3 regions of the Pseudomonas mercuritolerans genome follow, and region 2 is predicted to be linked to each of the others. Evidence: predicted binding sites of a transcription regulator. Region 2 holds the regulator's gene; each other region holds the start of a gene.

Region 1 (10,031 bases), on a different contig from region 2:
GCGCTTGGCGTCGCCTTCGATCACATAGCGCGGCACGTACCAGCCCTCGATCGCGCCCACTACCGGCGCGCCGACACCGACGACCTTGCCGGCCTTCTCGGCCTTGTTCCAGACCTCGCTGCGGCCGACCCACTCTTCGGCAAACACTTGAATATCGTTGCTGCTCAGGGCGTTTTCCATAGTGATGGAATTGCCCGGCAGGCTGTCGGTCTTGCAGCCGTAACCTTTCTCCAGCACCACTTGCATAACGTCGGTCAGGAGCATGCCGCTTTCCCAGTTCAGCCCGGCGAATTTCACCGGTTTGCCCGATTCGCACCAGCCGGCGGCTTGCGTCGCACCGGCACTGGCCAACAGGCCCATGGACAGCAATGTGGTCAGCAGGGTCTTGTTCGATTTCATTGTCGTGACGCTCCTAATCATGAATGGGCTTACGGCAGTTCAAGAGGCATCCAGCCTGGTCCACGTCCAGATCAGGCCTGCGCCGCAGCGCGACCGGCCCCACTCGTTTTTGCTTGTTGGGTGCTGTTCTGCTCGACCGGCAGAATCAGGCGATCGGGCACTGCGCTGTGCCATTTCTTTGCGCAGAAGTAATAGACGGCGGCCGGGAGAACCAGGCCGATGATCCAAGAGATATCCACATCCCCCAGCGCTGCCACCAGCGGCCCGGTGTAGAACTTGGTCGAGATGAACGGCAACTGCACCAGTACGCCGAACACGTAGACGCTGATACCGAGCAGGTTCCAGCGGCCGTAGCGGCCGTTCGGATCGGCCAGCGCCGGCACGTCATAGCGCTCGCGGGTGATGCAGTAGTAGTCGACCAGATTGATCGCGCTCCACGGCGTGAAGAAGGCGAGCAGAAACAGGATGAACGACTTGAACGCACCGAGGAACGAGTGCTGCCCGAGCAGCGCGATCAGTGTCGCCGCGCCGACGATGAACAGCACGAACACCAGCCGCTGCATGCGGGTAACCGTCAGGTGCCCTTTGAAGCCACTGATGATGGTGGCGATGCACATGAAGCTGCCGTAGGAGTTCAGCGTCGAAATGGTCACCTTGCCGAACGCGATGCTGAAATACAGCAGCGCGGCAGTGGCGCCGGTACCGCCTAAACCAACGATGTAAGCGACTTCGTGACCAGCGAATTGACCGTTGGCCGAAGCGGCGGCAAACACGCCGAGGATCATCGCCACCTGGGCGCCGATCACCGAGCCGGCACCGGCGGCGAAAAAGGTTTTCACCGATGAAGTGGCGCTCGGCAGGTAACGCGAGTAGTCCGCTACATACGGGCCGAAAGCGATCTGCCAGGACGCCGCCAACGACACCGCCAACAGGAAACTGCTCCAGCTGAAGTGACGAATCTGCAGGAGTGCACCGACGTCGGTCTGGCTCATCAGCCGCCAGAACAGGAACACAAAAGCGATCACGCCAATCACGCTGGCGACGCGGCCGATCCAGTGGATCACGCGATAGCCGAGCACTGTGACCAGCACGATGACACTGGCGAAAATCAAGATGCCAACGCTGTCGCTGACACCGAACAACTGCCCCAGCGCCTGCCCGGAGAGCACCGTACCGGTGGCGGTGAAACCCAGGTACATCAGGCACACCAGCACGATCGGAATCGCCGCGCCATAAACGCCGAATTGCACGCGGCTGGAGATCATTTGCGGCAGGCCCAGTTTCGGCCCTTGCGCGGCATGCAGCGCCATCACACCACCGCCGAGCAGTTGGCCGATCAGCAGACCGATCAACGACCAGAACACATCACCGCCAAGCACCACGGCCAGCGCCCCGGTGACGATCGCAGTGATCTGCAGGTTGGCGCCCATCCACATGGTGAACTGGCTGAACAGACGACCGTGTCTTTCCGCTTCCGGGATGTAGTCGATCGAACGCCTTTCGATCAACGGTGTACTGCCTGCACGTTCGTTGTTAACCGCCATGATTCAACCTCTGTGGATTGCGATTCGGGTTGGTTCGCACACCTGTAGGAGCTGTCGAGTGAAACGAGGCTGCGATCTCTTGATCTTAAAAATCAACATCAAAAGATCGCAGCCTTCGGCAGCTCCTACAGTGCTTTCGCGTTATTTACCGGTGATCATCGGCAGATTCAGCCCCTGCTCTTTCGCGCAGTCGATCGCAATCTGGTAACCGGCATCGGCATGGCGCATGACGCCAGTCGCCGGGTCGTTATGCAGCACGCGCGCGATGCGCTCGGCCGCTTCGTCAGTACCGTCGCAGACGATCACCATCCCCGAATGCTGCGAGAAGCCCATGCCGACGCCGCCGCCGTGGTGCAAGGAGACCCAGGTCGCGCCGCTGGCAGTGTTCAGCAGTGCGTTGAGCAGCGGCCAGTCGGAGACGGCGTCGGAACCGTCCTGCATCGATTCGGTTTCGCGGTTGGGACTGGCCACCGAGCCGGAGTCGAGGTGGTCGCGACCGATCACCACAGGGGCCGACAGCTCTCCGCTACGGACCATTTCGTTGAAGGCCAGACCGAGCTTGGCGCGCTGGCCCAGACCGACCCAGCAGATACGCGCCGGCAGACCCTGGAAGCTGATGCGCTCGCGGGCCATGTCCAGCCAGTTGTGCAAATGCGCGTCGTCGGGGATCAGCTCTTTGACCTTGGCGTCGGTTTTGTAGATGTCCTGTGGATCACCCGACAGCGCCGCCCAACGGAACGGGCCGATGCCACGGCAGAACAGCGGACGGATGTAGGCCGGCACGAAACCCGGGAAATCGAAAGCGTTTTCGACGCCTTCTTCCTGAGCCATCTGACGGATGTTGTTGCCGTAGTCGAAGGTCGGAATGCCTTGCTTCTGGAACTCCAGCATGGCTTTGACGTGCACCGCCATCGACTGCTTGGCGGCTTTGATCACAGCGGCCGGTTCGGTCTTGGCGCGAGCGCGGTACTCGTCCCAGCTCCAGCCGGCCGGCAGGTAACCATTGAGCGGATCGTGGGCGCTGGTCTGGTCGGTGACCATGTCCGGGCGCACGCCGCGCTTGACCAGTTCCGGGAGGATTTCCGCCGCGTTGCCGAGCAGGGCGATGGAAATCGCTTTGCCTTCTTTGGTGTATTTGTCGATACGCGCCAAAGCGTCGTCGAGGTCTTTGGCTTGCTCATCGACGTAACGGCTTTTCAGGCGGAAATCGATGCTGACCTGCTGGCACTCGATGTTCAGCGAGCAGGCTCCGGCCAGGGTGGCGGCCAGCGGTTGTGCGCCACCCATGCCACCGAGCCCGGCGGTCAACACCCAGCGACCCTTGAGGTCAGCGTTGTAATGCTGGCGACCGGCTTCGACGAAGGTTTCGTAGGTGCCCTGAACGATGCCCTGGCTGCCGATGTAGATCCAGCTGCCGGCGGTCATCTGGCCGTACATGGCCAGGCCTTTGGCGTCGAGTTCGTTGAAGTGTTCCCAGCTCGCCCAGTGCGGCACCAGGTTGGAGTTGGCGATCAGCACGCGCGGCGCGTTGCTATGAGTCTTGAATACGCCGACCGGCTTGCCCGATTGCACCAGCAGGGTTTCGTCGTCATTCAGGTTGGTCAAGCTTTCGACGATCTTGTCGTAGCACTCCCAGTTGCGCGCGGCGCGGCCGATGCCACCGTAGACCACCAGTTCTTTCGGATTTTCGGCAACTTCCGGGTCGAGGTTGTTCATCAACATGCGCAGCGGCGCTTCAGTCAGCCAGCTCTTGGCGGTCAGCGTGTTACCGCGTGCGGCGCGGATCTGCACGTCACGAAACTTGTTGCTGTTCTGGGTATTGTCAGTCACGAAAAAGACTCCTCAGCGATCAATTCAAACCAACCCTGGCAGTGGGCAGCAGCCTGCGCGCTGTGCTGCGCGACAAGCGAATCAGTGGACGCTGCGGAGAGTCTCGACCGACTCATACGCATACGTCTTTACTTGTACATACAAGCATATGCAATCAAGCGGCCAACTTGTTGGATCGGCGTTCAAGAAAAATCATGGGCGAGGCTGTAGAGCGCCTGAATCGGGGGTTCTGGCGTGGATGAAATTTTTCTGAGGTGTATTTGAGGGAGGCGGGGCTTAGCGGCGTGAGCAGGGGTTTTGCGCCACGCTGGGGCGTTCGGTAACAAGTTGGTGCGTGAAGGGAAACAAGAGTGGGGATGGCTTTGGTGGCGAGGGGTGTGTTCAGTTCTGAAGGAGTTCGATCACGCAGCATGCGGCGTTGGTGGAGACTTCGACCAGCCCACTGTTACCGTCCAGTTGCAGGCAATCATGCCGACCGAGCTGCGAAACGCCGTCGCCAACACGCGCGTCCATCAGCTCACTGACACTGAACACCAGCAGCGTCGATGCCGAGCTGAAGAACCGCTGCTCGCCGTCCAGCCACTGCAATCGCGCGCGGTAACGTTGCGGCGCGTAGATCAGATTGAAGTCGCGAATCGCACCGCCGAGCAAGGTGCAGGACACTTGGCTTTCGCCGCTGAAAGCAAACGGGTCCAAGGGTAACAATGGCCGGGTATCGTCACCGTCGACGCATAAGGTCATGCCGTCGCCCTGCAACACAGTGATGACTCGCTGGTATCCGGCAAATGTCGAGAAACCGCCGGATTCGGTGATGTCGGCGATCGACAGACGCCAGCCGAAACCGTCCAGGCCTGCGCCAGCATCGCGGGTGATTTCCTCGGTACTGCCGCCGCCGTTTTTCCACGGCATGCGCGGGTAGCCTTCGGCGCGTAGAACCTTCACTTGATAATTCATTTATGAAAGCGCCCTTCCAGACGATGGCGGGAACCGGGGTGGATCAAACGCGCCGCCGTCACCGGTTGACGCCCCGACCAGGTTCGCCGGCGGATCAGCAGGCACGGCTCGCCCTTTTCGATCTGCAGCAATTTGCACTCCGACGGCTCGGCAAGAATCGCTTCGACCACGTGCTCGCCCTCGGTCAGCGGCGCGACCTGGTTGAGATAGGCATAGGGCGTTTGCAGGGTGAAATCCTGCTTGAGGTATTCCGGCGCGACCAGGGCGTTGACGAAACGGTCTTCGATCTGCACCGGAATGTCGTTTTCGTAATGCACGATCAGCGAGTGAAAGACCTTCTGACCTTCGCGCATGTCCAGCGCCAGCGCGCGTTCGGAACCGGCGGACTCTTCTTCGAGGGTGATGACCTGGCAGGTGTGGCGATGGCCGCGCGAGGCGATTTCATCGGCGATGTTGTGCACTTCGAACAGCGCAGACTGGCTCTTCGGTTCGGCGACAAACGTGCCCACGCCTTGCATGCGCACCAGCAGGCCGTCGGCGGTCATCTCGCGCAGGGCGCGGTTGATGGTCATGCGGCTGAAGCCGAGCTGGCTGACCAGTTCGCTTTCGGACGGCACGCGGTAGTGCGGCGGCCAGTTACCGCTGTCGATCTGCTGGGTAATCATCTGTTTGACGCGGGCGTACAAGGGCGCCGGACTGTCGCCCATGTTCGCGGCCAACGGAGAAACTGGAGGCGGAGTCGGCACGGTTGATCCCTGTTCATTGGATGAAAGTGACTAGCTTGCCGGAGTTTACCGGGCAGGCAAACGTCTGTATATGTATATACAAATAACACACGATGGGGTGCCGAACGATGTCCGCCTTCTTTGCCGAACGCGCACTGCTGCCTGAGGGATGGGCCAACAATGTACGTCTCGAGGTCAGCGCCGATGGCCTGTTGACCCGAATCCAGGCCGATTCCAGCGCAGACGGCGCCGAACGCCTGCGCGGGCCGTTGCTGCCGGGAATGCCCAACCTGCACTCTCACGCCTTCCAGCGCGCCATGGCTGGATTGGCCGAAGTGGCCGGCAACCCCAACGACAGTTTCTGGACCTGGCGCGATCTGATGTACCGCCTCGTCGGAAAAATCAGCCCCGATCAGCTCGGCATCATCGCCCGTCAGCTGTACATCGAAATGCTCAAGGCCGGTTACACCTCAGTCGCCGAATTTCACTACGTGCACCACGACAGCAACGGCCAGCCGTACGCCGATCCGGCCGAACTGGCCTTGCGCATCAGTCAGGCCGCGAGCGAAAGCGGTATCGGTCTGACCCTGCTGCCGGTGCTCTACAGCCATTCCGGATTCGGTGGCCAGACGCCCAACGATGGCCAGCGGCGCTTTATCAACAGCACTGAAAACTATCAGAATCTGCAAGCGCGGTTGCAGCCATTACTGGCGCAGCAGAAGGCGCAATCGCTGGGCCTGTGTTTCCACTCGTTGCGTGCGGTGACGCCGCAGCAGATCAGCGAAGTGTTGGCGGCCAGTGACAAACAATGCCCGGTGCACATCCACATCGCCGAGCAGCAGAAAGAAGTCGACGATTGCCTGAGCTGGAGCGGTCGCCGTCCGTTGCAATGGCTGTATGAAAATACTGAAGTCGATCAGCGCTGGTGTCTGGTCCACGCCACCCATGCCAACCCGGAAGAAGTCACGCTGATGGCCAACAGTCGCGCGATCGCCGGGCTGTGCCTGACCACTGAAGCGAATCTGGGTGACGGGATTTTCCCGGCGGTGGATTTTCTTGCCCAGGGCGGGCGCATGGGCATTGGCTCCGACAGCCATGTGTCGCTGAGCGTGGTGGAGGAATTGCGCTGGCTGGAATATGGCCAGCGCCTGCGTGATCAGCGGCGTAATCGCTTGTATGGCGCGGACCAGCCGATGGTCGGGCGCACCCTGTATGAAGCGGCGCTGGACGGCGGCGCACAGGCACTGGGGCAGCCGATCGGCGCGCTGGAAGTGGGCAAGCGCGCGGACTGGATTGTCCTTGATGGCAGCGATCCGTATCTGGCGACTGCCAATGGCGACGCGATTCTGAATCGCTGGTTGTTCGCCGGCGGCGATCGCCAGGTGCGCGATGTGCTGGTCAATGGTCAGTGGGTGGTGCGCGATGGCCGGCACGCCGGCGAAGAGGACAGCGCCCGAGCCTTCACCCGGGTCCTGCGCGATCTCTTGGGCTGACCCAAAACCAAACTGTGGGAGCGAGCCTGCTCGCGAACGCGGTGTATCAGTCAATATTCATGTCGACTGATACACCCTCTTCGCGAGCAGGCTCGCTCCCACATTTGATTTGTATAGCGGCTTAATTAGAGGTCTTGGCCATCTGCCGATCCGAAGCCCGCCAGATCAGGCGGGTGGTGTCGTAACCCTGCTGACGCGCCTTGCTCAGCAATTCTTCGCGCACTACACCGTTGACGGTCGGCGTGCGTGACAGCAGCCACAGGTACTTGCGACTCGGATCGCCGACGATGGCGGTCTTGTAATCGTCGCTGACGTACAACACCCAGTACTCGCCCTTCGCCACACCCGGCACCAGGCGCGAGAACCAGTTATCGAATTCGACCCAGAGCTTGTCGGTCTTGCCTGGCACTTGTGGATAAGCCGTGCCCTTGGCTTCTTCCCACTGCCACTCCGGGGTCAGGCAACGGTTGAGCACGCCGACGTTACCGTCAGGCTTGAGGGTGTAGTGGGCTTCGGACTGCGCGCAGTGGCGCTGAAAGAACATCGGCAAGCGTGCCAGTTCATACCAGGTGCCCTGATAACGCTTGAGGTTGACGCTGTTGACGGTCTTGGGCGCCAACGGGTCGACGCCGGAAGTGGCGCAGCCAGCCAGTACCAGGCCAGCAAAAAGGATCAGCAATAACCGCTTCATTTTTTTCTCCGTGGGCGCGAAGCCCCGGTTTACTTCAGGCCTTGGCCGGAAAACATCAGCACTTTGTCACCGGCGTATTGCACGCTGATAAAGCTGTTCTTGTCGCCCCAGGTGCAGCTGGACATACCGAGCGCGCCCGAGCAATCGGTGGGCTTGCCGAGAAGGGTTTCCACTTCGGACTTGGCCATGCCGGCCGAGAGCTTGGAGTAGTTTTCCTGATTGACCTTGCTGCATGCGGCCAACAGCACGCAAAACGACAGCAGGGCGATAGATCGCAGCGACATGGTGAAACTCCTGGAACGAGGGGGGATGGCATGGTGCCAACCAGAAGCTTAGAAGAGAAAAGTGTCATCTGGTTCCGTGGCCGGACGCCTATTTATCAGCCCGCCCGTCTGGCTTTTTTCGGTAAATCAAAAACTTTGTGAAGCCGTCGAGCATTTCGTCGACTTTCCCTGCAAGCACCTAATCTTTGGCGCGGCGCGGTCGAAAATAAGAGCAGCGCAACGCTGCCGAATATGGCAAATTGCCGCCCTTTCTTGACCAGCCCCTTCGCGGTAGTTCATTCGATGACCAGAAACATGAAATTCAGCCACAAGATTTTGCTGGCTGCTGCCCTTGTGGTGGCCGTAGCGTTCGCCTGTTTCATCTTCTTCAACGACTATCGCCAGCGTCAGGCCTTGAGCAGCAGCACCGAAGCGACCATGCAGGAGCTGGGCAGCCTGACCACCAGCAACATCCAGACCTGGCTGGAAAGCCGCATTCAACTGCTGCAATCGCTGTCGCAGCAAGTCGCCGTCGACGGCAACGCGCCCGCCAGCCTCAAGCGCATCATTGACCTGCCCGCCTACACCGGCAATTTCCAGCTCAGCTATTTCGGTGGCGCCGACGGCGTGATGTTCTCGGTGCCTGCCGGCAACCGTGCGCCGGACTACGACCCGCGCGCTCGCGGCTGGTACAAAGCGGCCAACAGCGCGCAGCAGACCATCGTCACCGAACCGTACATCGCCGCTTCGTCGGGCAAACTGGTCATCACTGTGGCCACGCCGGTGCAGCGTCAAGGCCAGATGCTTGGCGTGGCCGGGGCCGACATCGATCTGACCAGCGTCAGCGCGATCATCAACTCGCTGAACTTCGGCGGCCACGGTCATGCGTTCATCGTCAGCGCCGAAGGCAAGATCCTGATTCACCCGGACAGCAAACTGGTGCTCAAGACCCTCGCCGAGGCCTATCCGAACGGCGCGCCTCAAGTCAGCCCGGGCCTGAAGGAAGTCGAGTTCGACGGCAAAACCCAGTTGATTTCCTTCACTCGGGTCAACGGCGTGCCTTCGGCTGACTGGTACGTGGCACTGGTGCTCGACAAAGACACCGCATTCTCGATGCTCAGCGAATTCCGCACCTCGGCACTGATCGCCATGGTCATCGCCGTGCTGATCATCATCGGCCTGCTCGGCATGCTGATTCGCGTGCTGATGCAGCCACTTCTGACCATGGGCCGCGCGATGCATGACATCGCTGAAGGCGAAGGCGACCTGACCAAGCGTCTGGTGATTCACGGCAACGATGAATTCGGCGCACTGGGTACGTCGTTCAACCGCTTCGTCGAACGCATTCATACGTCGATCCGCGAAGTGTCCTCGGCCACCGGCCAAGTCAACGAAGTCGCCCTGCGTGTGGTCGCTGCCTCGAACTCGTCGATGTACAACTCAGACCAGCAGGCCAGCCGCACCAACAGCGTCGCCGCCGCGATCAATCAGCTCGGCGCCGCCGCTCAGGAAATCGCCCAGAACGCCGCCCTCGCCTCGCAGCATTCCAGCGACGCACGCAGCCTGGCGGTCGATGGCCAGCAGGTAGTGGATAAAACCATCCAGGCCATGCAGCAACTGTCGGCGAAGATCAGCGACTCCTGCGGCAACATCGAAACGCTGAACAGCAACACGGTGAACATCGGCCAGATTCTCGAAGTGATCACCAGCATCTCCCAGCAGACCAATCTGCTCGCACTCAACGCCGCCATCGAAGCCGCGCGCGCCGGTGAAGCCGGACGCGGTTTCGCCGTGGTCGCCGATGAGGTGCGCAACCTCGCCCACCGCACTCAGGATTCGGCGCAGCAAGTGCAGAAGATGATTGAGGAGCTGCAGGTCGGCGCACGCCAGGCAGTGACCATCATGACCGAGAGCCAGCGTGAGAGCGAAAGCAGCGTCGGCATCGCCAACCAGGCCGGCGAGCGTCTGGGCAGCGTGACCCAGCGCATCGGCGAAATCGACGGCATGAACCAGTCGGTGGCCACCGCGACCGAAGAACAGACAGCCGTGGTCGAGTCGATCAACGTTGATATCAACGAGATCAACACGCTGAATCAGGAAGGCGTGGAGAACTTGCAGGCTACGTTGCGCGC
Region 2 (10,031 bases):
CCGGAAACGACAAAAACAAAAGATCGCAGCGTTCGAAAGCTCCTACATTTGATTATGTCCGGGCAGCAACGGATGCCTCGATTGGACACCAAACGTTCGGCACCGGATGGGACGCGGAGCGTCCCGGGCTGCATTCCCACGCCGGAGCGTGGGAACGATCATGGGGCCGAGCTACTGCGGCAATTCCAGATTATCCAGCACCCGATTCACCGCCAATTCTCCGAGCATGATCAGCTGCGCAATCCCCATCAGCGTTCGGCGCTGCGATGGTTTCACCAGTCCGGCGAATTCCTGGGCGATGGTTTTGGCGGAGGCGAGGGTTTCGCAGGCGTTGGCCAGCAGGTCTTCGTTTTTGGTGTCGGCGGTGACGGCGTACATGGCGCGGGGGCTGAAGGGCGGTGGGGTGGAGCCGGGTGGGCAGAGGTAGTGGTCGAGGGCGCGGTCGGCGGCTTGGTGGAGTTTTTTTGAGTCGAGGGATTCGTAGGGGGAGGTGGGGTCGGATTCGGGCGGGTTGGGTGTTGGTTTGATCATGGTGAAGCTCCTGAGGTTATGGAGCCACTTTCCCCCTGTCGCTAAACAAGTGAAGGTGGCAGCTGTACGCAGGTTAGCGAACCGGTCTCAGGCACCCCGGTAGACCCGAAGGTCTCCCGCATACAGCCGCCATAACGTTATTGCGGGCGAAAAATCCCGCAACGAAGCCACGATCGCTGATGCACTGAGTTGGTCCGGGTCGCTAAACCCGATCGCTGATTCGTCAGCGACCGGACCACAATAAAACTCGACCCCCAGGTGCACAAGCCGGCGGATTCTGGCTTGGCTGTAGGCAATGGCGCAAGGATTTGTAGCCTTGAGACCGTGTCTGAAGGTGTCTTTTAAACAGCTTCGTTTAAATCGAAAAAATGCGCGGCATTCGATGGCCTCTTCGCGAGCAGGCTCGCTCCCACAGGGGCCGTATTCCAAATGTCCGATTGGGAATGCATTTCAAACTGTGGGAGCGAGCCTGCTCGCGAAGGGGTCAACCCAATCAGCCGATAATCCCAAGTAAAACCGCTCTATTTCATTCCCCGGCAAAAGTTGGAAAGCTTCTTGCAATAGCCGCCCTGCGTCCGTTCGGGGCGTCAAAAGTTTGCTTTAAAGGAACGGGGAAAACCGGTGGATCGCACTCAGTTATTCAATACAGCACGTACCAACGTTGCCGACCTCAGTCGAGGCAATCTGGGCGTGCCGTTGTTGCTGCTGGTCATGCTGGCGATGATGATGTTGCCGGTACCGCCGTTCCTGCTCGACGTGTTCTTTACCTTCAACATTGCCCTGTCCATCGTCGTCCTGCTGGTCTGCGTGTATGCGCTGCGGCCGCTGGATTTCGCCGTGTTCCCGACCATTCTGTTGGTGGCGACGCTGCTGCGCCTGGCGTTGAACGTGGCCTCGACGCGAGTGGTGATGCTCCACGGTCAGGACGGCCACGCCGCCGCCGGTAAGGTGATTCAGGCCTTCGGTGAGGTGGTGATCGGCGGTAACTACGTGGTCGGTATCGTGGTCTTCGCGATCCTCATGATCATCAACTTCGTCGTGGTGACCAAGGGTGCCGGGCGGATTTCCGAGGTGAGCGCGCGTTTCACTCTCGACGCGATGCCCGGCAAACAAATGGCGATCGACGCCGACCTCAACGCCGGCCTGATCGACCAGAATCAAGCCAAGTCGCGCCGTCAGGAAGTCGCCCAGGAAGCGGAGTTCTACGGTTCGATGGACGGTGCCAGCAAGTTCGTCCGCGGTGACGCGATCGCCGGCCTGCTGATTCTGTTCATCAACCTTATCGGCGGCATGGCCGTGGGTATCTTCCAGCACGGCATGAGCTTCGGCGATGCGGGCAAGGTTTACGCCTTGCTGACCATCGGTGACGGTTTAGTGGCGCAATTGCCATCACTGTTGTTATCTACAGCAGCGGCGATCATGGTGACCCGTGCTTCCGGCTCGGAAGACATGGGCAAGCAGATCAACCGCCAGATGTTCGCCTCGCCGAAAGCGCTGGCCGTGGCCGCTGGTTTGATGGCGGTGATGGGCCTGGTGCCCGGCATGCCGCACTTCTCTTTCCTGAGCATGGCGGCGCTGGCTGCGGGCGGCGCGTACCTGTTCTGGAAGAAGCAGAACGTCGCCAAGGTCGTGGCGCTGGAAGAGGTCAAGCGTCAGCAGGAACTGCTGCCGTCGCCGGCCCGCGCCATGGAAACCAAAGAGCTGGGCTGGGACGACGTGACGCCGATCGACATGATCGGCCTGGAAGTCGGCTATCGCCTGATTCCGCTGGTGGACCGCAATCAGGGTGGGCAATTGCTCGCGCGGATCAAGGGCGTGCGCAAGAAGCTCTCGCAGGATCTGGGCTTTTTGATGCCGACCGTGCACATCCGCGACAACCTCGATCTGGCGCCGAGCGCTTACCGCCTGACGCTGATGGGCGTGATCCTCGCCGAGGCCGAGATCTACCCGGATCGCGAACTGGCGATCAACCCCGGCCAGGTCTACGGCTCGCTCAACGGTATCAACGCCAAAGATCCGGCTTTCGGCCTCGAGGCGGTGTGGATCGAAATCAGCCAGCGCGCCCAGGCGCAATCGCTCGGCTACACCGTGGTCGACGCCAGTACCGTGGTCGCCACGCACTTGAACCAGATTCTCTACAAGCACTCCAGTGAGCTGATCGGCCACGAAGAAGTGCAGCAACTCATGCAATTGCTGGCCAAGAGTTCGCCGAAACTGGCGGAAGAACTGGTGCCGGGCGTGGTTTCGTTGTCGCAGTTGCTCAAGGTCCTGCAAGCGCTGCTCGCCGAACACGTGCCGGTGCGCGACATCCGCAGCATCGCCGAAGCGATCGCGAACAACGCTGCCAAGAGTCAAGATACCGCCGCGCTGGTCGCCGCTGTGCGGGTCGGCGTATCCCGTGCAATCGTCCAAAGCATTGTAGGCACTGAGTCCGAGCTGCCTGTAATCACATTGGAACCAAGGTTGGAACAGATATTGCTCAATAGTCTGCAGAAGGCAGGACAAGGCTCGGAAGAGGGCGTTCTGCTGGAGCCGAGCATGGCCGAGAAGCTGCAGCGTTCGTTGATCGAAGCGGCCCAGCGTCAGGAAATGCAAGGCCAACCGGTGATCCTGCTGGTAGCAGGCCCGATTCGCGCGATGCTCTCGCGCTTCGGTCGCCTCGCAGTGCCAGGCCTGCATGTACTGGCCTACCAGGAAGTACCGGACAACAAGCAAGTGACCATCGTTGCGACAGTAGGGCCCAACGGCTGAGGTAGTGGTTTATGCAAGTTAAGCGTTTTTTCGCCGCCGATATGCGTCAGGCCATGAAGCTGGTTCGCGATGAGCTGGGCGCTGATGCCGCCATCATCGGCAACCGCCGCATTGCCGGCGGCGTCGAGTTGACGGCGGCTCTGGATTACAAATTGTCGGCGCTGGCGCCACGGGTTCCGAACATGGAACTCGAAGACGAGCTGCGCAAGACCCAGTCGCGCATCGTCACCGCCCAGGCCGAGCTGAGCCTGCGTGGCGAAGCCGACGGCAACACCAATCAGCAGTTGTTCGCCGGGCTGCCGTTGACCGCAGGCCTGCCGCTGACTGCTGCCGAGCCGCTGAGCGAGCCGACCTACGCCGCACCGACGCGCCCGGCCGCAGCACCTGCGCAGGCCTCGGCGGGTGTCGATCCGCGTGCGCTGGAGTCGATGCGTTTTGAATTGAACAGCCTGCGCGAGCTGATGGAAGTGCAGCTCGGCACCCTGGCCTGGAATCAGCTGCAAGGCAGCCGTCCGGCCCAGGCCAATCTGTATCGCCGTCTGCAGCGAATCGGCCTGTCCGGCCCGCTGTCGCGCGATCTGTTGGCGATGATTACCGATATCGAAGAGCCGCGTCAGGCCTGGCGCATGCTGCTGGCGCATTTGGCGCGGATGATTGCCGTACCGGAAGTCGAGCCGCTGGAAGAGGGCGGTGTGATTGCCATGGTCGGCCCTGCCGGCATGGGCAAGACCACCACGCTGGCCAAGCTCGCCGCGCGTTACGTGCTCAAGTACGGCGCGCAGAATGTCGCGCTGGTCAGTATGGACAGCTTCCGCATCGGCGCGCAGGAACAACTGAAAACCCTTGGGCGCATCCTCAACGTGCCGGTAACGCACGTCGATCCGGGCCAGTCGCTGGTGCAAGCATTGGATCCACTGCTACGCAAACGCGTGGTTTTGATCGATACTGCCGGCCTGCAAGCCAGTGATCCGGCGTTGCGCATGCAGCTTGAGAGCCTGGCCGGGCGTGGCATTCGCTCAAAAAATTATCTGGTCCTGGCAACCACCAGCCAGAAACAGGTTCTAACCGCCGCTTATCACAGTTACAAGCGTTGCGGGCTGGCCGGCTGCATCCTGACTAAACTGGATGAAACGGCCAGTCTCGGCGAAGTGTTGAGCCTGGCGATCAGTCATGAATTGCCGGTCGCGTACCTGACCGATGGCCCACGGATTCCGGATGATTTGCATCTGCCGCGCCGTCATCAACTGGTCAGCCGCGCCGTCAGCGTGCAAATGCAGGAAGAACCCAGCGAAGAAGCCATGGCTGACATGTTCGCTGACATCTATCACAGCCCGACCAAGCAGGTTGGCTGAGGTAATCATGAACAGTTTTTGTACCTACATCGATGGTCTGCCACGCATTGTTCCGATCAGGAACGCGCAGCCAGTAATGTGGCCTCCGTCTATGCAAGACAAGGTAAAGAAATAACATGGGCAGCATGCATCCCGTACAGGTGATCGCGGTGACCGGCGGCAAAGGTGGCGTCGGCAAGACTAACGTGTCAGTGAACTTGTCGCTGGCGCTGGCAGAGCTTGGCCGTCGGGTCATGCTGCTGGACGCCGACCTGGGCCTGGCGAACGTCGACGTTCTGCTGGGGCTGACACCCAAGCGCACTTTGGCCGACGTTATCGAAGGCCGTTGCGAACTGCGCGACGTGCTGTTGCAGGGCCCGGGCGGGATTCGCATCGTGCCGGCGGCCTCCGGCACGCAGAGCATGGTGCACCTGAGCCCGGCGCAACACGCCGGCCTGATCCAGGCGTTCAGCGACATCGGCGACAATCTCGACGTGCTGGTGATCGACACCGCTGCGGGTATTGGTGACTCGGTAGTCAGTTTCGTTCGTGCCGCCCAGGAAGTGTTGCTGGTGGTCTGCGACGAGCCGACTTCGATCACCGACGCTTACGCGCTGATCAAGTTGCTCAACCGCGACTACGGCATGAACCGCTTCCGCGTGCTGGCCAACATGGCGCAGAGCCCGCAGGAAGGGCGCAACTTGTTCGCCAAGTTGACCAAGGTCACGGATCGCTTCCTCGACGTCGCCCTACAATACGTCGGCGCCGTGCCGTACGACGAAAGCGTGCGCAAGGCGGTGCAGAAGCAGCGCGCCGTCTACGAAGCCTTTCCCCGTTCCAAGTGCGCGCTGGCCTTCAAGGCCATCGCCCAGAAGGTCGACACCTGGCCGCTGCCCGCCAACCCGCGCGGGCATCTGGAATTTTTCGTCGAGCGTCTCGTGCAGCAAACCGCAGGGCCTGTGATATGACCGCCAGTGGCATGAATCTTTACAAAAAGTCGGCGCGTGACGCGCAATACGAATTGATCGAGCGCTACGCGCCACTGGTCAAGCGCATTGCCTATCACTTGCTGGCGCGCCTGCCGGCCAGCGTGCAGGTCGAAGACCTGATCCAGGCCGGGATGATCGGTTTGCTCGAAGTCTCGACCAAATACGACGCCAGCAAAGGCGCCAGTTTCGAAACGTACGCGGGCATTCGAATCCGCGGCGCGATGCTCGATGAAGTGCGCAAAGGGGATTGGGCACCACGCTCGGTTCACCGTAATACCAGGATGGTCAGCGACGCGATTCGCTCGATTGAAGCTAAAACCGGCCGTGACGCTAAAGATCACGAGGTTGCGGCCGAACTCCAATTGAGTCTCGACGATTACTACGGGATTCTGAATGACACCTTGGGCAGTCGCCTGTTCAGTTTCGACGACCTCTTGCAGGACGGCGAACACGAAGGGCTGCACGAGGATGGCGCCAGTGCTCATATGGAGCCGTCACGCGATCTGGAAGATGAACGCTTCCAGGCGGCGCTGGCGGACGCGATTGCCAATTTGCCGGAGCGTGAGCGACTGGTGTTGGCGCTGTACTACGACGAAGAGCTGAACCTCAAGGAAATCGGTGAAGTCCTTGGCGTCAGTGAATCGCGGGTCAGCCAGTTACACAGCCAGTGCGCGGCCCGTCTGCGGGGGCGTTTGGGGGAGTGGCGAGCGCGCTGAAGGCAGTGTGGGGACACTGCGAAACGAGGCTGGTGCGGTGATGAACGGCGCCGGTCTCGATCCGTTGTGCTCCAGACAAACTTTAAGTGCTGCGCCGATTGATTGAAGTGGCGCGTCCAGGTGCTGGGCGCGTTTAAGACTGCTTGGAGGTCGAATTGAACAAAGACATGAAAATCCTCATCGTTGATGACTTCTCAACGATGCGGCGGATCATCAAGAACCTGCTGCGCGATCTTGGGTTCACCAACACCGTCGAGGCCGACGATGGCACCACTGCCATTCCGGTGCTCAACAGCGGCAGCATCGACTTTCTGGTAACGGACTGGAACATGCCGGGCATGACCGGTATCGACCTGCTGCGTCACGTGCGCGCCGATGAAAAACTCAAGCACCTCCCGGTGTTGATGGTGACTGCTGAAGCCAAGCGCGAGCAGATCATCGAGGCCGCCCAGGCCGGTGTGAACGGTTACGTGGTCAAACCTTTCACGGCTCAAGCGTTGAAAGACAAAATCGAGAAGATTTTCGAACGCATCGGCTGATGAATGCGCGGGGGAGCTATGGAGCATAACGAATCATCACAGGGCGATTTCGAATCGACCCTGAAAAAACACGCGGTCGAACTGGTCGAGAGCCTTGAAAAAGGCAGGTTCGGCGACGCGGTGCAACTGATCCATGAGCTCAATCAGACCCGTGACCGCGGCCTGTATCAGGAAGTGGGCAAGCTCACACGTGAACTGCACAGTGCGATCGTCAATTTCCAGATCGATCCGCACATGCCGCAGGCTGAGGAAGTGTCGCAAATCACCGACGCCACCGAACGCCTGGGCTATGTGGTCAAGCTGACGGAAGCCGCGGCCAACCGCACCATGGATCTGGTGGAAAGCGCCACGCCGGTGGTCAACAGTCTCGCTGATGAAGCGCAGACGTTGAGCGCCGATTGGGGCCGCTTCATGCGTCGCGAGGTCGGGGCTGAAGAGTTCCGCGAACTGGCGCGCCGGGTCGACGGTTTTCTGTCACGCAGCAGCACGGACAACCGTGCGGTGTCGAGCAACCTCAACGACATCCTGCTGGCTCAGGATTACCAGGACCTCACAGGTCAAGTGATCAAGCGTGTGACCCAACTGGTCACCGAAGTCGAAAGCAATCTGCTCAAACTCGTGCTCATGGCCAGTCAGGTCGACCGCTTTGCGGGCATCGAACATGACCGCGCCGCAATGCTTGCTGAAAAAGATCCACAAAAACATCTCTCGCAGGGTGAAGGTCCGCAGATTCATGCCGATAAACGAGAAGACGTTGTGTCCGGTCAGGACGATGTGGACGATTTGTTATCCAGCCTTGGATTCTAGAGTTTCGGAATTCGGGTTTTTTGGGTTTTTAGACCTGTAGGAGCACCCCATTAATGAGCTTCGGCGCCGATGAAGAGATCCTTCAGGATTTCCTGGTTGAGGCCGGCGAGATTCTTGAGCAACTGTCCGAACAACTGGTCGAGCTGGAAAGCCGCCCGGATGATGCAGATCTGCTCAATGCAATTTTTCGCGGTTTCCACACTGTAAAAGGGGGCGCCGGCTTCCTTCAGCTCAATGAGCTGGTGGAGTGCTGTCACATCGCCGAAAACGTGTTCGACATCCTGCGCAAGGGTGAGCGTCGCGTTGATGCAGAACTGATGGACGTGGTGCTCGAAGCACTGGACGCGGTGAACAGCATGTTCAGCGAAGTCCGTGAACGTGCACCGATCACCGCTGCCACGCCGGAACTGCTGGCCGCGCTGGCGCGTCTGGCCGAGCCGCAATCGGCGGATGAAGCCGTTGCCGCGCCAGTGGAAGTGGTGGAAGAACCGGTCGCCGAAAGCGCATCGGACGACATCACCGATAACGAATTCGAACAACTGCTGGACTCGCTGAATGCCGTCAAGGCCCAGGCCCAGGCCGAGGCCCCGGCCGCTGCTGTGGCGCCCGCGCAGGTTGCCGACACGGCGGCCAGCGATGAAATCACCGACGCCGAATTTGAATCGCTGCTCGATCAACTGCACGGCAAAGGCCAGTTCGCTGTCGATGCGGTCGCTCCAGCGGCGCCAGCAGCTCCGGCAGCGCCTGCCAAGGGCGACAGCTCGGACATCACCGACGACGAATTCGAAGCCTTGCTCGATCAGTTGCACGGCAAGGGCAACTTCGCCGTTGACGCGCTGGAATCGGCCATCGCTTCGGCGCCGGCAGCACCTGCTGCACCGGCCGCCGCTGCGGCCGGCAGCGACCTGATCAGCGATCACGAATTCGAATCGCTGCTCGACGAATTGCACGGCAAAGGCAAGTTTGACGCCAGCGCTGCGACTGCTGGCTCCGCATCAAGCGTCGCCACGCCTGCCGCCAAGGCACCTGCTGCAGCCGCTGCGCCGAAACCTGCGGCCAAGCCTGAGCCGAAAGCCGAAGCGCCGAAACCGGCCGCCGCGGCTGCACCGGCACCGGCACCGGCCCGTGCGCCAGCCGCTGCCCCGGCAGAAAAACCGGCCAGCGAAGCAGAAACCACCGTGCGCGTCGATACCGCGCGGCTCGACGAGATCATGAACATGGTCGGCGAGCTGGTGCTGGTGCGTAACCGTCTGGTGCGCCTGGGCCTCAACAGCGGCGACGAAGCCATGTCCAAGGCCGTGTCGAACCTCGACGTGGTCACCGCTGACCTGCAGACCGCCGTGATGAAGACGCGGATGCAGCCGATCAAGAAGGTCTTCGGGCGCTTCCCGCGTCTGGTTCGTGACCTCGCACGGCAGCTCAAGAAAGAGATCAACCTGGAACTGGTGGGTGAAGAAACCGACCTCGACAAAAACCTTGTCGAGGCCCTGGCCGACCCGCTGGTCCACTTGGTGCGCAACGCTGTCGACCACGGCATCGAGTCGCCAGAAGAGCGCGAAGCATCGGGCAAGGCCCGTGGCGGTCGCGTGGTGCTGGCGGCCGAGCAGGAAGGCGACCATATCCTGCTGTCGATCTCTGACGACGGCAAAGGCATGGACCCGAACGTCCTGCGTTCGATCGCGGTAAAACGCGGTGTGATGGACAAGGACGCGGCCGATCGCCTGAGCGATACCGAGTGCTACAACCTGATTTTCGCCCCGGGTTTCTCGACCAAGACCGAGATCTCCGACGTGTCCGGCCGTGGTGTCGGCATGGACGTGGTGAAGACCAAGATTTCCCAGCTCAACGGTTCGATCAACATCTACTCGACCAAGGGCCAGGGTTCGAAGATCGTCATCAAGGTGCCGCTGACCCTGGCGATCATGCCGACGCTGATGGTCATGCTCGGCAATCAGGCGTTCGCGTTCCCGCTGGTCAACGTCAACGAAATCTTCCACCTCGATCTGTCGACTACCAATGTCGTCGACGGTCAGGAAGTGGTGATCGTGCGCGACAAGGCGCTGCCATTGTTCTACCTCAAGCGCTGGCTGGTCAGCTCCGCCGCTCACGAAGAGCAGCGCGAAGGCCATGTGGTGATTCTTTCGGTGGGCACACAGCGGATCGGCTTTGTCGTCGATCAACTGGTCGGCCAGGAAGAAGTGGTCATCAAGCCATTGGGCAAAATGCTCCAGGGAACTCCGGGCATGTCCGGCGCCACCATCACCGGTGACGGCCGCATTGCGCTGATTCTCGATGTTCCAAGCATGCTCAAGCGTTACGCCACAAAGCGTATTTGAATCCGGGGCGGCGGCGCGATGACGCGCCGCT
Region 3 (10,031 bases), on a different contig from region 2:
CACGGTTGGGGCCATGCGCGCCCGGGCGTGCAGATGGCAATCGCCAGTGGCCAGCCGGGATCGAGCGCCAACGACCTGACCGACGAGTGCCAGCTCGACGAACTGTCGGGTAACGCGGCGTTGAACGGTGTGCCGGTGAAGGTGGCGGCGGCTTGAGCGGGTCTGTCGGGGAGACCGAGCATGGCGCTCGGGATTCCGTTACAATGCGCCACCGTGCCGACCTCTGAGTCGGAAAGTTCAGCCGAGGTGCTCCATGGATATCATCGAAACGATTAAAGAGCAGATTGCCAACAACACCATTCTGCTTTACATGAAAGGCTCGCCGAATGCCCCGCAGTGCGGCTTCTCCGCAAAAGCTGCGCAAGCCGTGATGGCCTGTGGTGAAAAGTTCGCGTACGTGGACATCCTGCAGAACCCGGAAATCCGCGCCAATTTGCCAAAGTACGCCAACTGGCCGACTTTCCCGCAACTGTGGGTCGGCGGTGAGTTGGTCGGCGGCAGCGACATCATGACCGAGATGGCTGCAGACGGTTCGCTGCAAAGCACCATCAAGGCGGCTGTCGAAGCGGCAGCGGCGAACAAGTCCGAAGCCTGATTCTGCGTTCATGGAGTTTCGCTCGACGACGCGTCTCCTGTAGGAGCTGTCGAGTGAAACGAGGCTGCGATCTTTTGATCTTCGGCCAACAAAAAGCCCCGCACCTCGAAAGAGGGCGGGGCTTTTTTGTTGGCGTTTACATAGGTCTTGCGAAGTTAAAGCTGAAATCGATAAAGATCGCAGCCTCGTTTCACCCGACAGCTCCTACTCTTCGCCCATCTGCGACTGCAGATAGTTTTCCAGACCGATCTTGTCGATCAGGCCGAGCTGGGTTTCCAGCCAGTCGATGTGTTCTTCTTCCGACTCGAGAATGTCTTCGAGCAGTTCACGGCTACCGAAGTCGCCAACGGTTTCGCAGTGGGCGATTGCGGCTTTCAGGTCGGCGTGGCCGGTCTTTTCGATGCGCAAGTCGCATTCGAGCATCTCGCGGGTGTGTTCGCCGATGTGCAGCTTGCCCAGGTCCTGCACATTCGGCAGGCCTTCAAGGAACAGGATGCGCTTGATCAGCTTGTCCGCGTGTTTCATCTCGTCGATGGATTCGTGGTATTCGTGCTTGCCGAGCTTGTTCAGACCCCAATCTTCATACATGCGTGCATGCAGAAAGTATTGATTGATCGCGACCAGCTCATTGGCGAGGATCTTGTTGAGATGCTGGATGACTGTAATGTCGCCTTTCATGATCGGAGTCCTGCCCTGTATTAACCGTATATAAGGCGGAGTTTGAGCTTGGCAGTTATAAGTGTCAAACCTAAGTTATTGAATAATAAATGAAAATTAATCGGAATAAGAATGTTTGTGTTCCGCGTCTGGACGCTAAGCAATTGATTTTCAGGCATAAAAAAACCGGACATCTGGTCCGGTTCTTTGAAATGAGGGCATTTACGCAGCAGTAAATTCTACCGGGTAAGGGATCGCGGCCTGGGCGGTTTGCAGCTTGGTCAGGGTTTCGCGCACCACTTCCTTGGCAAGGCAGGCGCATTTGCCGCACTGGCTGGCGACGCCGGTGGCCTGGCGAACTTCTTTGTAGCTACAGCAACCTTCATAGATCGCTTCGCGGATCTGTCCGTCGGTGACGCCAGTGCAGAGGCAAACATACATAAGTAAGAACCGTCGCTGGTTGTGACTCAATTGCGATGGATCTTAATGTTAACGAGAATGATTGTCAAAGTGCTTTCGGAACGCTTCGCAGCCTATTTGCTGGCGACTGACGAACGGTATTTGTCAGACGCTACCTTGACCCAATGAATACGCAGTGGATAGCCGCACAGGGAAAATCCGTTACGGTCAGGCCAAATACGCAGTGTATGATGGTCGTCCCTTGCGAAGAGGGTTCGTGTCACAGGGCTGTCGCCTGAGGGTGGCAGGCTGGCCCGGACCTTGAACTTCAAGTTTCTACACCAGGAGATATCAATGAGCGTACTCGTAGGCAAACAAGCCCCAGACTTCACCGTCCCGGCCGTACTCGGCAATGGCGAGATCGTTGACAGCTTCACCCTGTCCTCGGCCATCAAAGGCAAATACGGCCTGGTGTTCTTCTACCCACTGGACTTCACCTTCGTCTGCCCGTCCGAGCTGATCGCTCTGGACAATCGCATGGCTGACTTCAAGGCACGCAACGTTGAAGTGATCGCCGTGTCGATCGACTCGCACTTCACCCACAACGCCTGGCGCAACACCCCGGTCAACAATGGCGGCATCGGCCAGGTGAAATACACCATGGCTGCCGACATGAAGCACGACATCGCCAAGGCATACGACGTTGAATCCGAAGGCGGCGTGGCTTTCCGTGGCGCGTTCCTGATCGACGACAAAGGCGTGGTTCGCTCGCAGATCATCAACGACCTGCCGCTGGGCCGTAACATGGAAGAGCTGATCCGTCTGGTCGACGCGCTGCAATTCCACGAAGAGCACGGCGAAGTCTGCCCGGCCAACTGGAAGAAAGGCGACAAAGGCATGAACGCTTCGCCGGAAGGCGTTGCGGCTTACCTGACCGAGAACGCTGCGGCCCTGTAAGGCGCGACGTCGAGGTAAAAAAACCGGCCCACGTGGCCGGTTTTTTCATGCGCGGGATTTGCTCGACGAGGATCAGTCGTCGAAGTCTTCCCAGCCGCCCATCTGCTTCCAGCGATTGACGATGCCGCAGAACAGCTCAGCGGTCTTTTCGGTGTCGTAGCGCGCCGAGTGCGCTTCACGACCGTCGAAATCGATGCCAGCCGCCTGACAGGCTTTCGCCAGCACGGTCTGACCATACGCCAGACCCGCCAGGGTCGCGGTGTCGAAACTGGAGAACGGGTGGAACGGGTTGCGCTTCATGTCCAGGCGCGCAACTGCTGCGTTGAGGAAGCCCAGGTCGAAACTGCTGTTGTGCCCGACCAGAATTGCCCGCTTGCAGCCGTTGGCTTTCAGCGCCTTGCGAATGCCACGGAAGATGTCGGTCAGCGCGGTTTCTTCGCTGACGGCCATGCGCAGCGGGTGATCGAGCTTGATCCCGGTGAACTCCAGCGCTGCCGCTTCAACGTTCGCACCTTCGAATGGCTCGACGCGGAAGAAGTAGGTGTGATCCGGGTAGACGAAACCCTTTTCATCCATGGCGATGGTGGTCGCGGCAATCTCCAGCAGGGCATCGGTGGCTGCGTTGAAGCCACCGGTTTCTACGTCGACGACAACCGGCAGGTAGCCGCGAAAACGCGCTGCCATCGGGTGACGGGAACCGCCGCCACCACTTTGACCGTCCAGCTCATCGTCGAAATTGTCTTCACTCACGCGTGTTCCTCCAGCAGGCGCCAGCGCAGTTTTTCACCGGCGCGCAGCGGGATAACGGTCAGCTCGCCAAATGGCAGACTGGTCGGGGCGGTCCATTCTTCGCGGACCAGGGTGATGCGATCGGTGTTTGCCGGCAGGCCGTAGAAACGCGGGCCGTTGAGGCTGGCGAAGGCTTCGAGCTTGTCCAGCGCGTTACGCTGTTCGAACGCTTCGGCATACATCTCGATGGCGGCGTAAGCGGTATAGCAACCGGCGCAACCGCAGGCGGCTTCCTTGGCATGCTGGGCGTGGGGCGCCGAGTCGGTGCCGAGGAAGAACTTGGTGCTGCCACTGGTGGCCGCGTCGAGCAAGGCTTCCTGGTGGGTGTTGCGCTTGAGGATCGGCAGGCAGTAGAAGTGCGGCCGAATCCCACCGACCAGCATGTGGTTGCGGTTGTACAGCAGGTGATGCGCGGTGATGGTCGCGCCGACGTTGGCCGAAGCCTCGTTGACGAACTGCACGGCGTCGCCGGTGGTGATGTGTTCGAACACCACTTTCAGCGTCGGGAAACGCTCGACCACGCGGCGCATGTGCTCGTCGATGAAAATCTTTTCGCGGTCAAATACATCGACGTCGCCACGGGTGACTTCACCGTGGATCAACAGCGGCATGCCGACTTCGGCCATGGCTTCCAGCGCCGGGAAGATCTTGTCGATGCTGGTCACGCCGGAATCGGAGTTGGTGGTCGCGCCGGCCGGGTACAGCTTGGCGGCGTAGACGAAACCGCTGGCCTTGGCCTGACGAATTTCTTCCGGTTGGGTGCGGTCGGTGAGGTACAGCACCATCAACGGCTCGAACTGACTGCCGGCCGGGCGGGCAGCGAGAATGCGCTGGCGATAGCCGTCGGCTTCAGCGGCGTTGCGCACCGGCGGTACCAGGTTCGGCATGATGATCGCGCGCCCGAAGGTGCGGGCCACATCGGCAACGGTATTGGTCAACACGGCACCATCGCGAAGATGAATGTGCCAGTCGTCGGGACGCAGCAGGGTCAGGCGGTCGGACATGAGGGGATTCCAGGCGGGTCAAACTGAGGCGAATGCTACCGGAAAAGACTCTTGCAGGCACCCGCTATCAAGTTTTGCCACGAGCGTCCGATATCCCGGAGGTATGCCGTAAACATTGTGTGAATCGGTGTTTGTGTTTCACAAGCCAATGGAGCCTCCCGTGCGCCAGCGTTATTTAGCCCTGCTCAGTGTGTTTGCCAGCCTTCCCGCGATGGCGCTGACCTACCAGACCCGTCTGGAGAACATTGAGTGGACGGTCGCCGGCGACCAGTTCGAGTGCCGCCTGACGCAACCGATCACCGATTTCGGCTCGGGCGAGTTCGTGCGCAAGGCCGGTGAGCAGGCGATCTTTCGCCTGAATGCCTATAACGCCATGCTCGGTGGTGGTTCGGCGACCTTGCTCGCTGCCGCTGCACCGTGGCAGCCGGGGCGTGGCGACATCAATCTGGGCTCTGTGCGGCTGGGCAGCGGCAACGTCTTGTTCAACAGCTCGCAGTCGCAGGCCGGTGGTCTGATCAGCGGTCTGCTGGATGGTCGCAGCCCGGTGGTACGCCGTGCGTCTGGCGATGGCCGCGTCTCCGAAGTGCGTTTGTTGCCGGTGAAATTCAGCAAGGCGTTCAACGACTATCAAGGCTGTGTGGCGAAATTGCTGCCGCAGAATTTCGACCAGATCAAGCAGTCGCAAATCGGCTTCCCCGGCGAAGGGGTTGAGCTGGACCCGGCTGCCAAGGCCAAGCTGCAAGTGATGCTCGAATACATGAAGGCCGACCCGACGGTGAACCACATTGACCTCGACGGTCATTCCGACAACAGCGGCAATCGTCTGACCAACCGCGAATTGTCGCGCCGCCGCGCGCTGGCGGTGGTGGATTTCTTCAAGGCCAACGGCATTCAGGAATCGCAGATCACCGTGCGTTTCCACGGCGAGCAATATCCGATCGTGCCGAACACCAGCAAGGCCAATCGTGCGAAGAACCGTCGGGTCAACGTGAAACTGTCGCGCGTGGCACCCACCACGGCTCCTGCGCCGGCGCCGCAAGCGAGTACGCCGGCCACGGCCGCAGCGACTTCCTGACCCGCCGGTCATCGTCGCGCTCTCGACAGATTCTGTCGCTTTGTCGTCTTAAGCTGTCGCGCCTCTGTAAATTATCGCGTTTGAGCGGTAGACTCCCCGGCTTTCCGTAGAACCCCGTGGAGTGATGGCATGGCGGACGTAAACAAGGTCGTTCTGGCGTATTCCGGCGGCCTGGACACTTCGGTGATCCTCAAGTGGCTGCAGGATACTTATAACTGTGAAGTGGTGACCTTCACCGCTGATCTCGGTCAAGGCGAAGAGGTCGAGCCGGCCCGCGCCAAGGCTCAGGCCATGGGCGTCAAAGAAATCTACATCGATGACCTGCGCGAAGAATTCGTGCGAGATTTCGTGTTCCCGATGTTCCGCGCCAACACCGTTTACGAAGGCGAGTACCTGCTGGGTACTTCCATCGCCCGTCCGCTGATCGCCAAGCGCCTGATTGAAATCGCCAACGAAACCGGCGCCGACGCCATTTCCCACGGCGCCACCGGCAAGGGCAACGACCAGGTGCGTTTCGAACTGGGTGCCTATGCGCTCAAGCCAGGCGTGAAAGTGATCGCCCCTTGGCGCGAGTGGGACCTGCTGTCCCGCGAGAAGCTGATGGACTACGCCGAGAAGCACGCGATCCCGATCGAACGCCACGGCAAGAAAAAATCTCCGTACTCGATGGACGCCAACCTGCTGCACATCTCTTATGAAGGCGGCGTGCTGGAAGACACCTGGACCGAGCACGAAGAAGACATGTGGCGCTGGACCGTCTCCCCGGAGAAGGCTCCCGACACCCCGCAGTACCTGGAACTGACCTACCGCAACGGCGACATCGTCGCGCTGGACGGCGTCGAAATGACCCCGGCCACCGTACTGGCGACGCTGAACAGGATCGGCGGCGAGCACGGCATCGGTCGTCTCGACATCGTCGAAAACCGTTATGTCGGCATGAAGTCCCGTGGCTGCTACGAAACCCCGGGCGGCACCATCATGCTGCGCGCCCACCGCGCCATCGAATCGATCACTCTGGACCGCGAAGTCGCTCACCTCAAAGACGAGCTGATGCCCAAGTACGCCAGCCTGATCTACACCGGCTACTGGTGGAGCCCTGAGCGTCTGATGCTGCAACAGATGATCGACGCTTCGCAGGTCAACGTGAACGGCGTAGTGCGCCTGAAGTTGTACAAAGGCAACGTCATCGTTACTGGCCGCAAGTCCGACGACTCACTGTTCGACGCCAACATCGCGACCTTTGAAGAAGACGGCGGCGCTTACAACCAGGCCGACGCGGCAGGCTTCATCAAGCTCAACGCGCTGCGCATGCGTATTGCTGCCAACAAGGGTCGCAAGTTGTTCTGAGCGACTCTGACCGACGCGCATAAAAAAGGCGGCCTGTTCAGGGCCGCCTTTTTTTTCGGATTTTCAGTAGGGTTCATCAGGCCGGTCCTTGTTCTGTCTGTACACAGGCTTGGTCGCGGTGTCAGCTCGTTCTGCCGAGCAATGTCACTGTCTGCGAACACAGGTTGTACACGATGCAAAGTGTGGCGCCTGGGCCTTTCTTCGCCTGCCTGATCTGTTGCAGTGCGCAGTGGGCCAGCGAATCCGAGGCGTGATTGCACAGGAATACGAGAACGCGCGCATGTTTCCTCTCTGCGTTTTTGAGCGCTTCGAGGATCGCATCGAATTCCCTTGATGCATCGATACCTCGCGCGTCGATGATGGTCAGTTCGCCTACCGAGGGTGACAGCTTGATGTTCTGCACAACCGGATCGGTTCTTCGCCTGGTGCCGGGTGGAGGGTCTGGCGCGTTGTGAATTCTGCATGGACGCGGGAATCGGCCAGGGCCGGTTTTGGCTGACACGATGCAACTGGTCAGCTCGAAAGCGCAATGCTCGCCTGTTTCGCGAAGCAGTGCGTTGCGTTTGTCGTCTCGCTCCTGATGCTCTGTCGTCTTCAAAAAGCTTTTGTCTTTGCCAAAGTCGGATGGCGAATAAAGCGACCGGTGATTGAAGTTGAGCGTGATAAAAAACAGAAATAACAAATAAAAGGGAAAGCTGATCAGAAACCACACGTAAATTTCCCGGTCCTTGTTGTCCAGAAAAGGCAGCGAGACCGCAGCGGAAGTTTCCGAAAGAATCGCAAATATGGCAATGACTGTCATGGGGTTGGTGATCTGGTTTTTTATCTTCAGCATGGGTTGAGTTCCATCTTCTGCGTTTAGTTGAAAGTTCAATGTTTCCATTTACAGCAAAAACGTTCATGCAAGTAGCAAGTGTTTATTTCCAAGTTTTATAGAATCAATGATGTGGTGTCGAACGTGTCTTGTTGCCGGTTCGTTACCTTATATGTCCAATTGATTGTGAGCAGGGACGTCACGCAGGACCAGCGATGCGTAGGATTTGCCTGCACGGCAATCCAGGTTTCGCCGCCATAAGGAAGGCAGGAAGGAGGTTATGACGGGTCGAGAGTGGCCGATTTGTGGGAATTATCTTCGATGCTTGTAGGGAATGTCTCTCGATGCAAGTGCGTGTAAAAGTTGCCATGCCTTGAAGCAAGTGACTGGGATATCGTGCGTGTTCTAAAAATTCGAACAGCGAAAACTGGACTTGCCCATGAATAAAGTGCTGATCGTGGATGACCATCCCGTCATTCGACTTGCGGTACGTATGCTGATGGAACGGCATGGCTACGAAGTCATTGCAGAAACGGATAATGGCGTTGATGCACTACAAATTGCTCGTGAACAACTGCCGGACCTTGTCATTCTCGATATAGGCATACCAAAACTTGATGGTCTGGAAGTTATTGCTCGCCTGACTTCCACTGCCATGCCGGTGAAAGTTCTGGTGCTGACTTCCCAGGCTCCGGGACATTTTTCGATGCGCTGTATGCAGTCCGGCGCAGCGGGTTATGTATGCAAGCAACAGGATCTCACCGAATTGCTCAGTGCGATCAAGGCTGTTCTGTCCGGCTACAGCTATTTCCCTAATCAGGCGCTGCATACCGTGCGAACCAGTCTGGGCAATGCGAGTGAAGCGGACATGGTTGATCGACTGTCCGGACGGGAGATGATGGTGTTGCAGCAATTGGCCCGCGGCAAGACCAACAAGGAGATCGCAGACGGCATGTTTTTGAGCAACAAGACTGTGAGCACTTACAAGACTCGTCTGTTGCTGAAACTCAATGCGCGGTCTCTGGTTGATCTGATCGAGTTGGCGCAGCGCAATGGCCTGGTTTGAACGATTCGACAGCTGAGACCGTCATGGGCCGATCAAGCTCGGTTGTCGCAGAAAATGAAAAGCCTCCGTTCAGGGAGGCCTTCAGGTATCAGAGATCAAAATCGTAGTCGGCCAATTGTCTTTGCAATCGGCGCTCCTCAAGCAGGTTGTCGATTGTGCGACGCTTGCTGAGGTTGGTTTTAGCCACTTCCACCACCGGCTCCGCGTCATCGGCATCAGCGACAATAAAATCTTCTTCCACATCCAGTTGTTCTTTATCGGTACTCATGAAGTCGACTCCCGGCTAAGACTGCCTTTGGCGCTCCTTATATCGACATTAGTGCGGCGGGTAAAAAAGATTTTTTCAATCGATGGATACGGAAAACTGATGATGGCTCAATCGTCAGAAGTTTTGTGTTTGTATTCGCACAAATCTTCGATGCGGCAGCTGCCGCAGCGCGGTTTGCGTGCCAGGCACACATAACGGCCGTGCAGAATCAACCAGTGGTGTGAGTCGAGCAGGAATTCTTTCGGTACAAACTTCATCAATTTCATTTCAACTTCCACCACATTTTTCCCCGGCGCGATGCCGGTGCGATTGCTGACGCGGAAGATGTGCGTGTCGACCGCCATGGTCAATTGCCGGAAAGCGGTATTTAGCACCACATTGGCAGTCTTGCGCCCGACGCCGGGCAGGGCTTCGAGTTCTTCGCGGGTTTGCGGCACTTCCCCGCCATGGCGTTCAACCAGCAAGCGACAGGTTTCAATGACGTTCTTCGCCTTGCTGTTGTACAGGCCGATGGTCTTGATGTACTCGGACAGGCCTTCGACCCCCAGCGCGTGAATAGCGGCGGGCGTATTGGCGACGGGGAAGAGTTTGGCGGTGGCCTTGTTGACGCCGACATCGGTGGACTGTGCCGAAAGAATCACCGCAATCAGCAGCTCGAACGGCGAAGAGTAGGCCAGCTCGGTTTTCGGCTCGGGATTGTCTTCGTGCAGTCGGCGAAATATCTCAAGACGTTTTGCAGCATTCATGGGCGATGCGTTTCCTTGATGACAGAGTGGCGGCGTGTCCACGCCTGACGTGCGGCGAGAAGCACGCCCGTTAAAACAAAAGCGCCGGGGACCAGCGTAAACAGATGCAATCCCTCGGGGAAGACAACCAGACCTTGCCAAGACGCCGACAGCCCTCGGCCAAGGGAGCCATGGCCAAGGATTTCACGCAGCCCGCCGATCAACAGCATGAGCGCGGCGAACAGGGTGCAGCGTTTGAAAATGGCAGCGATGGGCTCGCGAAAGAGGCCACTGTATTCAAGAGCGACGCACTGCAAGGCAAGCAGCCCTATATA

Evidence for each region. Region 2 encodes FliA, which starts transcription of late flagellar genes. Its sites were predicted from a motif close to CTAAAGTTTNNNNNNNNNNNGCCGNTAA; they were not measured.
Region 1: a site for FliA is predicted at 8,099-8,126, ahead of ND528_RS17995 (methyl-accepting chemotaxis protein). Genes of this name have one in related genera too.
Region 3: a site for FliA is predicted at 4,468-4,495, ahead of ND528_RS21565 (flagellar protein MotY). Genes of this name have one in related genera too.

What each region holds. Positions count from the first base shown of each region.
Region 1 covers NZ_JAMSHA010000006.1:123,424-133,454, reverse strand. The annotation lists gene ND528_RS18035 (ABC transporter substrate-binding protein) at 1-399, opposite strand, end outside; gene ND528_RS18030 (purine-cytosine permease family protein) at 471-1,943, opposite strand; gene hutU (urocanate hydratase) at 2,085-3,773, opposite strand; gene ND528_RS18020 (HutD/Ves family protein) at 4,155-4,727, opposite strand; gene hutC (histidine utilization repressor) at 4,724-5,434, opposite strand; gene ND528_RS18010 (formimidoylglutamate deiminase) at 5,581-6,945, shown strand; gene ND528_RS18005 (lipocalin family protein) at 7,067-7,636, opposite strand; gene ND528_RS18000 (hypothetical protein) at 7,666-7,920, opposite strand; gene ND528_RS17995 (methyl-accepting chemotaxis protein) at 8,203-10,031, shown strand, end outside.
Region 2 covers NZ_JAMSHA010000001.1:940,610-950,640, reverse strand. The annotation lists gene ND528_RS04435 (DUF6124 family protein) at 172-531, opposite strand; gene flhA (flagellar biosynthesis protein FlhA) at 1,153-3,282, shown strand; gene flhF (flagellar biosynthesis protein FlhF) at 3,294-4,634, shown strand; gene fleN (flagellar synthesis regulator FleN) at 4,751-5,581, shown strand; gene fliA (RNA polymerase sigma factor FliA) at 5,578-6,318, shown strand; gene ND528_RS04410 (chemotaxis response regulator CheY) at 6,486-6,857, shown strand; gene ND528_RS04405 (protein phosphatase CheZ) at 6,876-7,664, shown strand; gene ND528_RS04400 (chemotaxis protein CheA) at 7,718-10,000, shown strand.
Region 3 covers NZ_JAMSHA010000008.1:54,681-64,711, reverse strand. The annotation lists gene ND528_RS21600 (molybdopterin oxidoreductase family protein) at 1-156, shown strand, start outside; gene grxD (Grx4 family monothiol glutaredoxin) at 254-595, shown strand; gene bfr (bacterioferritin) at 800-1,273, opposite strand; gene ND528_RS21585 (bacterioferritin-associated ferredoxin) at 1,475-1,693, opposite strand; gene ND528_RS21580 (peroxiredoxin) at 2,006-2,608, shown strand; gene rnt (ribonuclease T) at 2,681-3,358, opposite strand; gene pyrC (dihydroorotase) at 3,355-4,401, opposite strand; gene ND528_RS21565 (flagellar protein MotY) at 4,562-5,476, shown strand; gene ND528_RS21560 (argininosuccinate synthase) at 5,606-6,823, shown strand; gene ND528_RS21555 (hypothetical protein) at 6,945-7,658, opposite strand; gene ND528_RS21550 (response regulator transcription factor) at 8,077-8,703, shown strand; gene ND528_RS21545 (PA3496 family putative envelope integrity protein) at 8,792-8,971, opposite strand; gene nth (endonuclease III) at 9,079-9,717, opposite strand; gene ND528_RS21535 (Rnf-Nqr domain containing protein) at 9,714-10,031, opposite strand, start outside.